DNA from 2 places in the Burkholderia sp. IDO3 genome. Region 1 is predicted to be linked to the other one. Evidence: predicted binding sites of a transcription regulator. Region 1 holds the regulator's gene; the other holds the start of a gene.

Region 1 (7,499 bases):
GCGGGATCGCGATCTGGCGCAGCAAGGACGAACTGCTCGGCCTCGCGACCCAGCCGCTCGGCGCGGCGCTTGCCGACGCGCTGCATCTGGTCGCCGTGTGCTGCGGCACGACCGTTGCCGGGATGCTGGTCGTCGCCGCGCTCGACGTGCCTTACCAAATCTGGCAGTACAACAAGAAGTTGCGCATGACGAAGGAAGAAGTGAAGCGCGAGCATCGCGAGAACGAAGGCGATCCGCACGTGAAGGGCCGCATCCGCCAGCAGCAGCGCGCGATCGCGCGGCGCCGGATGATGGCTGCCGTGCCGAAGGCCGACGTGGTCGTCACGAACCCGACGCACTTCGCCGTCGCGCTGCAATACACGGATGGCGAGATGCGCGCGCCGAAGGTCGTCGCGAAGGGCGTGAACCTCGTCGCCGCACGCATCCGCGAGCTCGCGGCCGAGCACAACGTGCCGCTGCTCGAAGCGCCGCCGCTCGCGCGTGCGCTGTATCACAACGTCGAACTCGAACGCGAGATTCCCGGCTCGCTGTACTCGGCCGTCGCCGAGGTGCTTGCGTGGGTCTACCAGCTCAAGCGCTTCCGCGCGGAAGGCGGCGCGTTCCCGGCGGCGCCGGTCGATCTCGTCGTGCCGGCCGAGCTCGACCAGGGCACGTCGGTGCCGGCCGACGACGCGCGCGAGGAAGCCGACGACGCACTAGGCACGCGAGGCGCGGCATGAGCACCCCGACCACCGGCCTGTTCGGCAAGCGCCCGAACCCGTTCGCCGGCACCAACCTGCGCGCGCTCGCCGGCCCGATCCTCATCTGCATGATCCTGGGGATGATGATCCTGCCGCTGCCGCCGATGCTGCTGGATCTGCTGTTCACGTTCAACATCGCGCTGTCGGTGATGGTGCTGCTCGTCAGCATGTATACGATGAAGCCGCTCGATTTCGCGGCATTCCCGAGCGTGCTGCTGTTCTCGACGCTGCTGCGCCTGTCGCTGAACGTCGCGTCGACGCGCGTGGTGCTGCTCGAGGGCCACACCGGCCCCGACGCGGCCGGCCAGGTGATCGAGGCGTTCGGCCACTTCCTCGTCGGCGGCAACTTCGCGGTCGGCATCGTCGTGTTCGTGATCCTGATGATCATCAACTTCATGGTCATCACGAAGGGCGCGGGGCGGATCGCCGAAGTGTCCGCGCGCTTCACGCTCGACGCGATGCCGGGCAAGCAGATGGCGATCGACGCCGACCTGAACGCGGGCCTCATCAACGAAGAGCAGGCGCGCAAGCGCCGCACCGCGGTCGCGCAGGAAGCCGAGTTCTACGGGTCGATGGACGGCGCGTCGAAGTTCGTGCGCGGCGACGCGATCGCCGGCCTGATCATCATGGCGATCAACGTGATCGGCGGGCTGATCGTCGGGATGGTCCAGCACGACATGAGCTTCGCCGCGGCGGGCACCAACTACACGCTGCTGACGATCGGCGACGGCCTCGTCGCGCAGATTCCGTCGCTCGTGATCTCGACGGCGGCCGGCGTGATCGTGTCGCGCGTCGCGACCGACGAGGACATCGGCACGCAGATCACCGGCCAGTTGTTCGCGAACCCGCGCGTGCTGGTCATCACCGGCTCGATCATCGTGCTGATGGGGCTGATCCCGGGCATGCCGCACTTCGCGTTCCTCGCGCTCGGCGGCGGCGCGATCTGGCTGGCGCGCACCCAGACCCGCCGCGCGGCGGCCCGCGTGGCGGCCGGCGACGTGACCGAGATCGCGCCGCCCGCCGCGCTGCCGGGAGAAAGCCACGAAGCGACCTGGGACGACGTGCAGCTGATCGATCCGCTCGGCCTCGAAGTCGGCTACCGGCTGATTCCGCTCGTCGACAAGAACAGCGACGGCGAGCTGCTCAAGCGCATCAAGAGCATCCGCAAGAAATTCGCGCAGGAAATCGGCTTCCTGCCGCCGGTGATCCACATCCGCGACAACCTCGAGCTGCGGCCGAACGCGTACCGGATCGCGCTGAAGGGCGTCGAGATCGGTACCGGCGAGGTGTTCCCCGGCCAGTGGCTCGCGATCAACCCGGGCCAGGTGACGGCCGCGCTGCCGGGCGCGCTCACGCAGGATCCGGCGTTCGGGCTGCCGGCCGTGTGGATCGACGTCGCGATGCGCGAGCAGGCGCAGGTGTACGGCTACACGGTGGTCGATGCGAGCACGGTGGTCGCGACGCACCTGAACCATCTGGTCGTCCAGCATGCGGCCGAACTGCTCGGCCGCCAGGAAGTGCAGGCGCTCGTCGAGCGCACCGGCAAGGACGCGCCGTCGCTCGTCGAGGATCTCGTGCCGAAGACGATCTCGCTCACGACGCTGCAGAAAGTGCTGCAGAACCTGCTCGACGAAGGCGTGCCGATCCGCGACATGCGCACGATCCTCGAATCCGTGTCCGAACACGCGGGCCGCGGCGACGCGTACGAGATCACCGCCGCGGTACGGCTGTCGCTCGGCCGGGCGATCACGCAGCAGTGGTATCCGGGCGCGGGCGAGATGCAGGTGATGGGTCTCGATTCGAATCTCGAGCGCGTGCTGTCGCAGGCGCTCGCCACCGGCGCAAATCCGGGCCTCGAGCCGGGCCTTGCGCACAACCTTCTGACCGGCACGCAGCAAGCGATGCTGCGTCAACAGAATCTCGGGCTGCCGCCCGTGCTGCTCGTGCAGCACGCGTTGCGCGCGATGCTCGCGCGTTTCCTGCGCCGCAGCCTGCCGCAATTGAAAGTGCTGTCGTACGCCGAAGTGCCGGATACACGCACGATCAAAGTCGTTAACGTCATCGGGGGTCCCGCTTGAACATTCGCAAATTCACCGGCGCGACCAGCCGCGACGCGCTTCGCCTCGTGCGCGAAGCACTCGGCGCCGACGCCGTCGTGCTGTCGAACCGCACGCTCGATGACGGTAGCGTCGAAATCGTTGCACTCGCCGATTCGGACCTCGCCGCGGTCGCGCCGTCGGCTGCCGTCCGCCCGCGCGCGAGCGCGCCGCGGCCGGAGTCCGTGCCGGCCGCCGCGGTGCCGGGCATCGTGTCGCGCCCGGGCGCCGCGCCCGCACGTCCGGCCGGCAATCCGTATGCCGCCGGCGCCGGCGGCCTGCCGGACGTGTTCTCGTCGGTGTTCGGCGCCAGCGCCGAAGCGGCGGAGCCGGCCGCGTTCGACGCCGACACGAATGCGCCGGCCGAGCTGTCGCCGTCGCGCGCCGCGTCGGCGTCCGCAGCCACCGCGCCCGCGACGCCCTCCGAACCCGCGCCGTGGCTCGTCGAGCATGCGAAGCGCCTGACGCAGCAGCGCGACGCGCTGATGATCCGTACCCACGCGGCACCCGCCGCGCCGCAAGCGCCGGCCCCCGCACCGCAGGACGCGGCGCCGGCCGGCTGGGCGCGCGACATCGTGCGCGACGCCGAACGCCGGATGCCGGCCGCGACCGCGGCCACCGCCCGTACGAACGACACCGCCGCCGCCCGTGCGAACGACGCGGACGCCGCGAAGCCGGCCGAGCGCGCGCGCCTGTCCGCCGACGCGGCCGCCGTGGTCGCCGACGCCGTGAAGTCGCGTATCGAAAGCGTCGTCAACGACACGGTGATGCACGAGCTCGGCGCGATGCGCGGGATGATGCAGGAGCAGTTCGACAGCCTGATGTGGCACGATCGCCAGCGCCGCAGCCCGGTGCACGGCGCGCTGACCAAGCACCTGTTCGCGGCCGGCTTCTCCGCGCAGCTCGTGCGGATGCTGGTCGACAACCTGCCGCCGGGCGACGGCACGCAGACCTTCGAGCAGGCTCTCGAATGGGCGCAGTCGGTGCTCGCGGCGAACCTGCCGGTGCTCGACAGCGAGGATGCGCTGATGGAGCGCGGCGGCGTGTTCGCGCTGATGGGGCCGACCGGCGTCGGCAAGACGACCACCACCGCGAAGCTCGCCGCGCGCTGCGTGATGCGCTTCGGCGCGAGCAAGGTCGCGCTGCTGACCACCGACAGCTACCGGATCGGCGGTCACGAGCAACTGCGCATCTTCGGCAAGATCCTCGGCGTGCCGGTGCACGCGGTGAAGGATGCGGGCGATCTCGCGCTCGCGCTGTCCGAACTGCGCAACAAGCACATCGTGCTGATCGACACGATCGGCATGAGCCAGCGCGATCGCGCGCTGTCCGACCAGATCGCGATGCTGCACGGCGCGAACGCGCCGGTGCAGCGCCTGCTGCTGCTCAACGCGACGAGCCACGGCGACACGCTCAACGAAGTCGTCCAGGCGTACCGCAGCGCGGGCGAGCATCCGCAGGCGGCATCTCCGGGCCTCGCCGGCTGCATCCTGACCAAGCTCGACGAGGCGACGCACCTGGGCGGCGTGCTCGACACGGTGATCCGCTACAAGCTGCCCGTTCACTACGTGTCGACCGGCCAGAAGGTGCCGGAGAACCTGTATGTCGCGACGACCCGCTTCCTGCTGAAAAGCGCGTTCTGTGTGCCGCGCGACGGCTCGCCCTTCGTGCCGCAGGACGAGGACATGCCGACGCTGCTTTCCGCACTGACCGTACGTTCCACCGCCGAACTGCACGAGGTGCGATTTGGATAAACGGATCATCGACCAGGCCGAAGGGCTGCGCCGCCTGCTGGCCGGACGCGCGTCGCGCGTCGTCGCGGTGACGGGCGGCCCGGCGGGCGTCGGCTGCACCACCACCGTCGTGAACCTCGCGGCGGCGCTGGCCGCGCTCGGCAAGGACGTGCTCGTCGTCGACGAGCGCGCCGGCGCGCGTTCGGCCACCGCGACGCTCGCGGGCGCACGGCTGCGCGACGGCGAACGCACGCGGGTGGCCGCCGGCTTCGGCCTGTGCGCGGCCGGGCAGGGCGGCTACAGCGATGCGCAGTTGAGCGACTTCATCGACGGCCAGGCCGACATCGTGCTGGTCGATGCGCGGCCCGGCGCCGACGGCGCGCTCTCGGCGCTCGCGCGCGAGGCGCACGACGTGCTGATCGTCACGCGGGTTTCCGCGAAGGCGATCACCGAAGCCTACGCGTGCATGAAGCGCCTGCACTTCGCGCAAGCGCTCGCGCAGTTCCGCGTGCTGACCAACCACGTCGGCAACCACGCGGACGCGAAGACCGCCTTCGACAACCTGGCGGGCGTCGCGAACCGCTACCTGACGGTGTCGATCGCGGATGCCGGCTGCGTGAGCGCCGACCCGCTCGTCGAGCGGGCGCGCGAACTGATGCACACCGCGGTCGACGCGTTCCCGTCGTCGGCGGCCGCGCGCGACTACCGGCAGATTGCCGCCGACTTGCTGTACTGGCCGATGCGCCCGCGTTCGGGGGCGGGCCGCGCCGTCCACGCGGGCGGCAAGCCGTCGTACGAGGCGAGTGCGGCCCACGCCGCGTGAGCGAAGGAGAGAGCCATGATGTACAACGCTCAAGGAAAGATGACCCAGGCCGACGTGCTCGCGCAATACGCGCCGCTCGTGCGGCGCCTGGGGTTGCAGCTCGTCGCGAAGATGCCGGCGAGCGTCGATCTCGACGACCTGATCCAGGCCGGCATGATCGGCCTGATGGATGCGGCCGGCCGCTACAAGGAAGACCAGGGCGCGCAGTTCGAGACCTATGCGACGCAGCGCATTCGCGGCGCGATGCTCGACGAGCTGCGCAGCAACGACTGGCTGCCGCGCAGCCTGCGCAAGACGTCGCGCGAGGTCGAGCACGCGGTGCACCAGGTCGAGCAGCAGCTCGGCCGCTCGGCGAGCGAGGCCGAGATCGCGCAGCACCTGAAGATGCCGCTCGACGAATACCAGGGGATGCTGCAGGACCTGCACGGCAGCCAGCTCATCTACTACGAGGATTTCGACCGCGCGGCCGACGACGAGCCGTTCCTCGACCGCTATCGCGTCGATCACGCCGATCCGCTGTCGGCGCTGCTCGACGACCATCTGCGCGATGCGCTCGTCGACGCGATCGAGCGGCTGCCCGAGCGCGAGAAGCTGCTGATGTCGCTGTATTACGAGCGCGGGCTGAACCTGCGCGAGATCGGCGCGGTGCTCGAAGTCAGCGAGTCGCGCGTGTGCCAGCTGCACAGCCAGGCCGTTGCGCGGCTGCGCGCGCGGTTGCGCGAACAGGCGTGGGTCGGCGCGGAAACCTGACCCTTTCATTGTGCCCACGCGCGCCGACGCCGCGCGTGCCGCGCAATTCTCGCGCCGATTTGCTACAATCCCTCCCGTTTTCCGAGGAGCGTTGCGACGGACCTTCTGCGTCCGCCAGGCTCGGAGAGCTTCACCAAGCAGCCGTGCGGCGAGATGTTGGATGCGCGCCGGCCCCGCTTCCTGAACGGCGCTCACGTCACCAATCTAGAAACTTTTTAGAAAGGAGGGCGTGATGAACGCCATTATCGATTCCCAGGCTTCCAAGGATTACGTCGTCGCCGACATGGCGCTTGCCGGCTGGGGCCGCAAGGAACTGAACATCGCCGAGACCGAAATGCCGGGCCTCGTGCAGATCCGCGACGAATACAAGGCGCAGCAGCCGCTGAAGGGCGCGCGCATCGCGGGCTCGCTGCACATGACGATCCAGACCGGCGTGCTGATCGAGACGCTGAAGGCGCTCGGCGCCGATGTCCGCTGGGCGTCGTGCAACATCTTCTCGACGCAGGACCACGCGGCTGCCGCGATCGTCGAATCGGGCACGCCGGTGTTCGCGTTCAAGGGCGAGTCGCTCGACGAATACTGGGAGTTCTCGCACCGCATCTTCGAATGGCCGAACGGCGAATTCGCGAACATGATCCTGGACGACGGCGGCGACGCAACGCTGCTGCTGATCCTCGGCTCGAAGGCCGAGAAGGACCGTTCGGTGATCGCGAAGCCGACCAACGAGGAAGAAGTCGCGCTGTACAAGTCGATCGCGACGCACCTCGACGCCGACCCGACCTGGTACTCGACGCGTCTCGCGCACATCAAGGGCGTAACCGAGGAAACCACGACCGGCGTGCACCGCCTGTACCAGATGGAAAAGGACGGCCGCCTGCCGTTCCCGGCGTTCAACGTGAACGACTCGGTCACCAAGTCGAAGTTCGACAACCTGTACGGCTGCCGTGAATCGCTCGTCGACGGCATCAAGCGCGCGACCGACGTGATGATCGCGGGCAAGGTCGCGGTCGTCGCGGGCTACGGCGACGTGGGCAAGGGCTGCGCGCAATCGCTGCGCGGCCTCGGCGCGACCGTGTGGGTCACCGAAATCGATCCGATCTGCGCGCTGCAGGCGGCGATGGAAGGCTACCGCGTCGTGACGATGGAATACGCGGCCGACAAGGCCGACATCTTCGTGACGGCGACCGGCAACTTCCACGTGATCGGCCACGATCACATGAAGGCGATGCGCCACAACGCGATCGTCTGCAACATCGGCCACTTCGACTCGGAAATCGACGTCGCGTCGACCCGCCAGTACCAGTGGGAAAACATCAAGCCGCAGGTCGACCACATCATCTTCCCGGACGGCAAGCGC
Region 2 (7,499 bases), 370 kb from region 1:
GTCGTTCGCGAGCGACACGCCGAACGGCGACGACGCGCCGTCCTTCACCGCGACGCCGTTGCCCGGCGCGAGCACGTTCGTGCCGATCAGCAGCGCGGCCTGCGTCTGCTGGCCGGCCGCGAGCTGCGTCGACAGCGACGTGAGCGACGTGTTCAGCTGCGCGATGCCGCTCACCGTGTTGATCTGCGCGAGCTGCGACGTCATCTGCGAACTGTCGACGGGGCTCGTCGGATCCTGGTTCTGCAGCTGCGTGACGAGCAGCTTCAGGAACGTCGACTGCAGGTCGCTCGCCGACGTGCCGGTGCTCGACACGTTGTTGGTGTTCATCGTGTCGGTCGGCAACGTCGACACGTTGGCGCCGTTGCCGCCGATCGTCGTGCTGGAGGATGTCATCCTGGGTGGCCTTCTGTCGGAACTGTCGGGTCTGTAAGGTCGCGCGCGGCTCAGGAGCCGATCGTCAGCGTCTTGAGCATCAGCGTCTTCGCGGTGTTCAGCGTCTCGACGTTCGCCTGGTACGAGCGCGACGCCGAAATCATGTTCACCATTTCCTGCACCGGGTCGACGTTCGGCATCTGCACGTAGCCGTTCGCGTCGGCGGCCGGGTTCGCCGGGTCGTAGGTCGACTTCATCGGCGACGGGTCGTCCACCACCTTCGACACGCGCACGCCGCCCACGCCCTGGCCGGACGCGGTGCGCACGCCGCCGAGCGGGTCGGTTTCGAACACGACCTGCTTGGCCTTGTACGGCTTGCCGTCGGGGCCGGTCGCGCTGTCGGCGTTCGCGAGGTTCGACGCGGTGACGTTCAGGCGCTGCGACTGCGCGGACAGCGCCGAACCGGCGACGCCGAAGATGTTCATCAACGAGGGCATGGAGGCTCCTTGTTCGGGTGCGCAAGCGCCGCGCGCTTACGAGTTCGTCGAGATCGCGGCGATCATCGCCTTGATCTGCTGGGTCATCACGGTCATCCCGGTTTCGTAGTGCAGCGCGTTGTCCGCGAACTGCACGCGCTCGACGTCGAGATCGACCGTGTTGCCGTCGAGCGACGGCTGCAGCGGCATCCGGTACTGCGCGCGGCCGTAGTCGTCGGCCGGGCCGCCGGTCGGCATCAGCTTCGCGGCGCCGGCCATGTGGCCGGGCGCCGTGGACACCATCGTCATCCCGCTCGTCACGCCGGCCGGCTGCGCCATCGGCAACTGCGCGGCGTTGCCCGGCGCGACGCCGCCGTCGGCCTGCTTCAGCGAGCGCGCGAGCGTCGACGCGAAATTGACGTCGCGGGCCTGGTAGCCGGGCGTATCGGCGTTCGCGATGTTCGACGACAGCAGTTCCTGCCGGTAGGCGCGTACGTCGAGCGCCTGCCGGCCGAACGCGAATTCGGCATCGAGTTTGTCCAGCATGTGTGCGTCTCTCCGTATGAAGCGCTGCACGCCCGTCGGGCCGGATGGCGACCCAAGAGGCTTTTTTCCATGACAGCGATGGTAGGCGGCGCGCGCAACCGGCAATCGGGCGAATAACGCGGCAAAGGCCCCCTCTATTCGTCGTTTGCGCGGCGGCCCCGCTCCCTAGAATGCGAATCGGATCAACGGATCGAGGACACGGCGATGACAGGCAGCGCACTTCGCGGGGACGACCGGCGCGGCACACGCGTGCCGCGTGCGTTCGCGCTCGCCGCGGCGCTGTGGCTCGCCGTGCCGGCCGCGCGCGCGGACGACGGGATGATCGTGATTCCCGGACGCGGCGAGACGGCCGAAACCGCGCTCGCGCAGGCGAACGCGGCAAGCGGCGGGCAGTTCGGCGGGAATGTCGGGCATGCCGGCGCCGGGGCGGGCATCGCGCCCGAAACGGCAGGAAATGCGTACCGGCCAACGCCAGGCATGACCGGGGCGGCCGGAGCCGGCTACGCGGCGCAGCCGGGTAGCGCGACGGTCGCGACGAACCCGCCGCCGGCCTCGACCTACGCGGCGGCCCGCGCGAACGCCGGTTATGGCAACGCGCCGCGCGCCGTCGATCCGGCCGGCGTCGCGACGGTCGTCGCCGGCGCGGCCGAGCCCGCGTCGAACATGGCGCGGCTCGCGCGACAGCCTGCGATCGCCGCACGCGCCGCCACGGCGCCGCGCGCGCCGGCGACTTCCGCCAATGCCGCCAACACCGCCAACGCGGCGGCGCCCGCGCCCGCGGCAGCGGCCCATCCCGCCCCGCTGCCGGGCCAGCAAGACCCCGAAGCGATCCGGCGCACGGCGCTCGCGTTCCTGCAGCAGCAGATCGCCGGCCTGCCGGGCAAGACCACCGCGACCGTCGCGCCGGCGTTTCCGCGCGGGCTCGCCACGTGCACGACGCTCGAACCGTTCCTGCCGACCGGCGCGCGCCTGTGGGGCCGCACGACGGTGGGCGTGCGCTGCGCGGGCGAACGGCCGTGGACCGTCTATCTGCAGGCGAAGGTCACGGTGCAGGCCACCTATTACGTCGCCGCGCGGCAGATCACGCCCGGCGAGCCGCTCACCGCGGCCGATCTCGTCGCGCGCGACGGCGACCTGACGGTGCTGCCGCTCGCGGTGATCACCGATCCCGCGCAGGCGGTCGGCGCGACCGCGCTCGCCCGCATCTCGGCCGGGCTGCCGCTGCGCCAGGACATGCTGAAGAGCGCGGCGTCGGTATCGGCCGGCCAGACGGTGCGGGTGGTGGCAGCCGGGCCCGGCTTCACGATCTCGGCCGAAGGCAGCGTGCTCGCGAATGCGGCCCCGGGCCAGTCGGTGCGGGTCAGGATGGCGGCGGGCCAGATCGTCACGGCGATCGTCAAGGACGCCGGCACCGTGGAGATTCCGCTGTAGGGACGGATGACCGCGCAAGATTGCAAAGAATTGTTTATTCGAAGTATTTCGGGCTCGCGATGCTAAAGTTCGGGCCGGCCCGGCCGTTATCTGGGTCAAACCGTACAGGAAACCCATCGTGAAGATCGATTCCACTCCGAACCCGAGCCCACTTGCGCCGACCGGCAACGGCGCGACCCGCGCGCAATCCGGCGCGGCTTCGTCGACGTCCGCGCAGGCGGCCGACGCAGGATCGACCGGCGGCGACACGACCGTGAACCTGTCGGGCCTGTCCGGCCAACTGCGCTCGGCGTCGGCATCGGGCGACGCCGACATCGACACGGCGCTCGTCCAGTCGATCAAGGACGCGCTGAACAACGGCACGCTGACGGTCGACGTGAACAAGATTGCCGACGGCGTATTGAATACCGCCCGCGACCTGCTGCAACAGCAGCGTCCGCAGGGCAACTGAGCCGGATGGGGGCCTGTCACGCCCCGGCCGGTCCCCCGGTTTGCCGGTGCGCCGACACGCGCGCCGGCGCGACGAGCATGATGCGATGAGAGAAGAGCTGCTGGCCACGGTCAACGACGAACACGCGACGGTCGAGGCGTTCGCGTCGCTGCTCGCCTACGAGGAAAAGGCGCTGACGACGCCCGAGCCGCTGGACATGCTGCCCGGCATCGTCGAGAAGAAAACCGCGCTGCTCGACCGGCTCGCGCTGCTCGAACGCGCGCGCGACACGCAGTTGTCCGCGCTCGGCTTTCCGGCCGGCAAGAAAGGGATGGATCAGGCCGCCGAGCGCGATGCGCGCCTCGCCGGCCGCTGGCAATTGCTGCTGCAGGCCGCCGAACGCGCGCGCCAGGCCAATGCGAACAACGGGATGCTGATCCGGATCCGGATGGACTACAACGAGCGCGCGCTTGCCGTGCTGCGCTCGGCGCCCGCGCCGAGCGGCGTCTACGGGCCGGACGGGCGCGTGTCGGCGCTGATGCGCTGACGTGCCGATGCGCAAGCGGGCCGCGCGGTGATCCGGTCGCCGCGCGCCGTCTCCCGCCCGACTCCCCCCTTCACAGCAGCGGACAGGCAGTGACCTGCGTGCCGCGTTCCACGCAAAGCCGCTCGTAGTCGCGCAGATACGCGCGCTCGTCGTCGTCCAGCAGTTCGAGATCGATCAGGTCCCAGTCGTAGCCGACCGTCACGATGTTCTCGAACGCGACGGTATCCGACGCGTCGTCCGCGTGCACGATCACGATGTTCTCGATCCGCACGCCGCCCTTGCCCGGCACGTAGATGCCCGGTTCGACCGAAATCACCGCATTCGGCACCAGCCCGTACTTCGCGCCCGGCGCGAACCGCACGCCGCCTTCGTGCACGTGGATCCCGACGCCGTGCCCGGTGCCGTGGCCGAAATCGTAGCCGTGGTCGCGGCACACCTGCCGCACGGCCGCATCGACGTCGCCGCCCGTCGCCGTTTTCGGGAAGCGCGTGACGAGCCCCTTGACGCAGGCCTTCAGCGCGACGGTGTAGATCTCGCGCTGCCACGGCTGCGCCACCGTGTCCGCCCGCGTGCGGCGCAGCACGACGCGCGTGCAGTCCGTCGCGAAGCCGGCGTCGTAGTACGCGCCGCTATCCAGCAGCACCAGGTCGCCTTCGGTCAGCCCGACGTCGGCGCTCGCGGCCGTGTAGTGCGCGAACGCGCTGTTCGCGCCGTTCGCGGCGATCGACGGGAACGTCAGCGCGAGCGCCGAGCGTGCGCCGTACGCGTCGTTGATCGTGCGCGCGAGATCGTATTCGGTAGCGCTTTGCCCCGGTTCGCCGGCCTTCGCCCAGCGCATCGTCTCGGCGATCGCCGCCGAACTGCGCGCGAACGCATCGCGGAAGCGGTCGAGCACGGCCGGCGTCTTGCTGGCGCGCATCGCCTCGACCGGATTGAAATCGGCGTGGCGCGCCTGCGGCCACACGCGGCGCACCGACTCGACGAGCGCGCAGTTGACCGATTCGAAGCCGTAGCACACGTGGTCGACCGCGAATGGCGCGAGGAAGCGTTCGAGTTCGGCGAAGTCGCGCCGGATCACGTGCAGCGCCGGATACGACGCCAGCTCGACCGGGCACCGGTCGCAGCCTTCCGGCAAAAACAGCGCGACCTGCTCGCCGATCGCGAACAGGAAGCCCAGGTGCGACGACGCATTCGGGATGTGATAGCCGCGGCTGTTCAGCAGATACGCGAGGTCGTCCGATGCGCAGGTGAAGAACGCGGTCTTGCCGTGCGCCGCACCGGTGTGCGCGGCGAGCCGCGCGTTCAGCGTGGCGAGGTTCCGCGCGACGCTCGCGCCGGTCATGGCTTCCGGCAGCTCGAAGATCGGCCGCTCGACCACCCAGCCCGGCAGCGCGATCGCGCGGTCGATCTCGCGCTCGGCGAGGCTCGCCCATTCCAGCCGCGCGGCCCGGGTCTGCTCGACCAGCCGGTCGCGCTGTCCGACGCTGATCCGCAGCGCGTCGTAGCCGATCCGTTCGAGCCTGCCCGCACCCGCGACCAGCCAGTCGGCCAGCGCCTGCCAGATCGTCACGTTCATGCCGAGCTTCTCGATGTGCACGCGCGCCGGATCGCACTGCTGCTCGGCCTGCAGGTGATAGCGGCCGTCGACGAACAGCACGAAGCGCGGCACGTCGAGCGCGCGCGCGGCCGCGTCGCTCAGGAACAGCCCGCAGCCGGCCGAGCCGTCGAAACCCGACAGCGCATAGCGCGGGTTGTTGCGGCGCGGCAGGTATTCGGTGATGTATTCGTCCTGCGACGTGACGACCACGGCGTCGAGCCGCAGCGCGTCGAGCACGCGCGACAGGCCCGCCTGCGCGTCGGCAACGGCGGCATCGTACGGGGGAAGGCCGGAGAAGGTGTATTTCAGTCGATCGATCATCGGATGCTCGCGTGATGCGTTGTTATCGGCCGCCCGCGGCGCAATGCGATACGCGGACGACACGCAGCGTGGCGTGCGTCCGGCGCCCCGTCGGGCCACCCGCCGCGTAGGTCGCGCGGCCAGGCTCTGAATTTTTGTCTCACTAAAATTCCTGATGCAGCGCGACAGAATCTAGAGCACGCCGAAATTGAGGTCAAGCTAAAATTTTGGTGCAGCTAAAATTGCCGATACGGCATGCCGCGCGGGCGATGCCGCACGGTACAATGCGCCCGCATCGTTGGCCGGACGGCCATGTCTCGCGCGATTCGCGTCAAAACAACGGCCCGGCGACTGCACCGCCCTTCCGCTCGCCTTCCGACTCGTTGCCACGAAAGAGATTCATGGATTCAGACATCATGCGTATCGGCCAGCGCATTCGGCGCCTGCGCCGGGAAGCGAAGAAGACGCTGCTGGAAGTCGCGACCGAAGCGAATCTGTCGGTCGGGTTCCTGTCCCAGGTCGAGCGCCATCTCACGGGCATCTCGCTGTCGTCGCTCGTCAACGTCGCGAAGGCGCTGAACGTGCCGCTCGGCGCGCTGATCGACCAGCCGCGCCAGGCGCAGCCCGACTCGCACGAAGGCAGTCGCGAACCGTACGCGGTCGATGCGATGTCGCAATGGTACGAGCGGCTGTCCACCACCTTCGACGGCAGCCAGATCAACGCGCTGAAAGTCCGGATGATGGAGGGCTACCGGTCGGAATGGGTCGCGCACGGCGGCGACGAGTTCGTGTACGTGCTGACCGGCCAGCTCTGCTACACGATCGGCAAGCAGGATTACCCGCTCGCGCCCGGCGATTCGCTGCACTTCGACGCGCGCAAGCGCCATCGCGTCGCGAACGTCGGCGACGGGCCCGCCGAGCTGATCGCGGTCGGCACGCTGCCGCTCTTCGACGACCGCTGCGCCGAACTCGTTTCGGCGACGATGGGCATCCGGCCGGCCGGGCACGATGCCGACGCGGCACCCGGCGAGCCGCGCGTGAGCCGGCGCGAACCGGCGGCCAAACGCGAGCGCGACGCGCAAGTCGCGGCGCCCGCCGGCAAACCGGCCCGCGCCGCGGAAAAGCCGCCTGCCGCGAAACCGCGCACGCCTGCCGGCAAACGCCCGGCTGCCGCCACACCGGCCCGCCGCACCGCAGCCCGCACGAAGAAATAGCGCGGCGCAGCCGGGCGGCGCCCCGGCCCGTCCACCCTATTCGGCGATCGCGAGCGCCTGCTTGACGGCCTCGACGCGCGCGCGATGCACGGCATCCTTGATCTGCAGCGCGTCGTTGCCGACCCCGCGTGCGATCGCGCCCGCGTCGACGCTGCGCGCCGCCACCAGCGCCACGCGCAGCCGCTCCGCCTGCGGATACGGCTGGGCCTCGAGCCCGAGCCGGCCGCGCGCATCCGATTCGCACGCCTGCAGCAGCTCGGCGAAGCGCGCCGGCTTGCGCAGCGCGTCGCTGCGCTCGAAGAACCGCACCAGCGCGGCCGCGCCCATCTCCATCACGCGATGCAGGTTGCCGTGCTCGCGCGCGACCACCAGCGCGAGATCGCGGCATTCGTTCGGCACGCGCAGCCGCTCGCACAACGGCTTGAGCAGGTCGACGCTGCGGCCTTCGTGGCCGACGTGGCGCGGCAGTACGTCCGCCGGGGTCGTCGCCTTGCCCAGATCGTGCGTGAGCGCCGCGAAGCGCACCGGCAGCGAATAGCCCTGCTTCGCCGCATAGTCGACGACCATCATCACGTGCACGCCCGTG

Evidence for each region. The regulator FliA, encoded in region 1, starts transcription of late flagellar genes. The targets are predictions, from matches to a motif close to CTAAAGTTTNNNNNNNNNNNGCCGNTA.
Region 2: a site for FliA is predicted at 2,888-2,914, ahead of flgM (flagellar biosynthesis anti-sigma factor FlgM). Genes of this name have one in related genera too.

Annotation. Positions count from the first base shown of each region.
Region 1 is NZ_CP028963.1:204,044-211,542, forward strand. Features, by position in the region: gene flhB (flagellar biosynthesis protein FlhB) at 1-719, shown strand, start outside; gene flhA (flagellar biosynthesis protein FlhA) at 716-2,818, shown strand; gene flhF (flagellar biosynthesis protein FlhF) at 2,815-4,590, shown strand; gene DCN14_RS15355 (AAA family ATPase) at 4,583-5,392, shown strand; gene DCN14_RS15360 (RNA polymerase sigma factor FliA) at 5,408-6,142, shown strand; S-adenosyl-L-homocysteine riboswitch at 6,220-6,342, shown strand; gene ahcY (adenosylhomocysteinase) at 6,375-7,499, shown strand, end outside.
Region 2 is NZ_CP028963.1:3,426,005-3,433,503, forward strand. Features, by position in the region: gene DCN14_RS30780 (flagellar hook assembly protein FlgD) at 1-393, opposite strand, end outside; gene flgC (flagellar basal body rod protein FlgC) at 444-869, opposite strand; gene flgB (flagellar basal body rod protein FlgB) at 906-1,394, opposite strand; gene flgA (flagellar basal body P-ring formation chaperone FlgA) at 1,599-2,825, shown strand; gene flgM (flagellar biosynthesis anti-sigma factor FlgM) at 2,944-3,276, shown strand; gene DCN14_RS30805 (flagellar protein FlgN) at 3,362-3,802, shown strand; gene DCN14_RS30810 (M24 family metallopeptidase) at 3,873-5,720, opposite strand; gene DCN14_RS30825 (XRE family transcriptional regulator) at 6,101-6,913, shown strand; gene DCN14_RS30830 (multifunctional CCA addition/repair protein) at 6,950-7,499, opposite strand, start outside.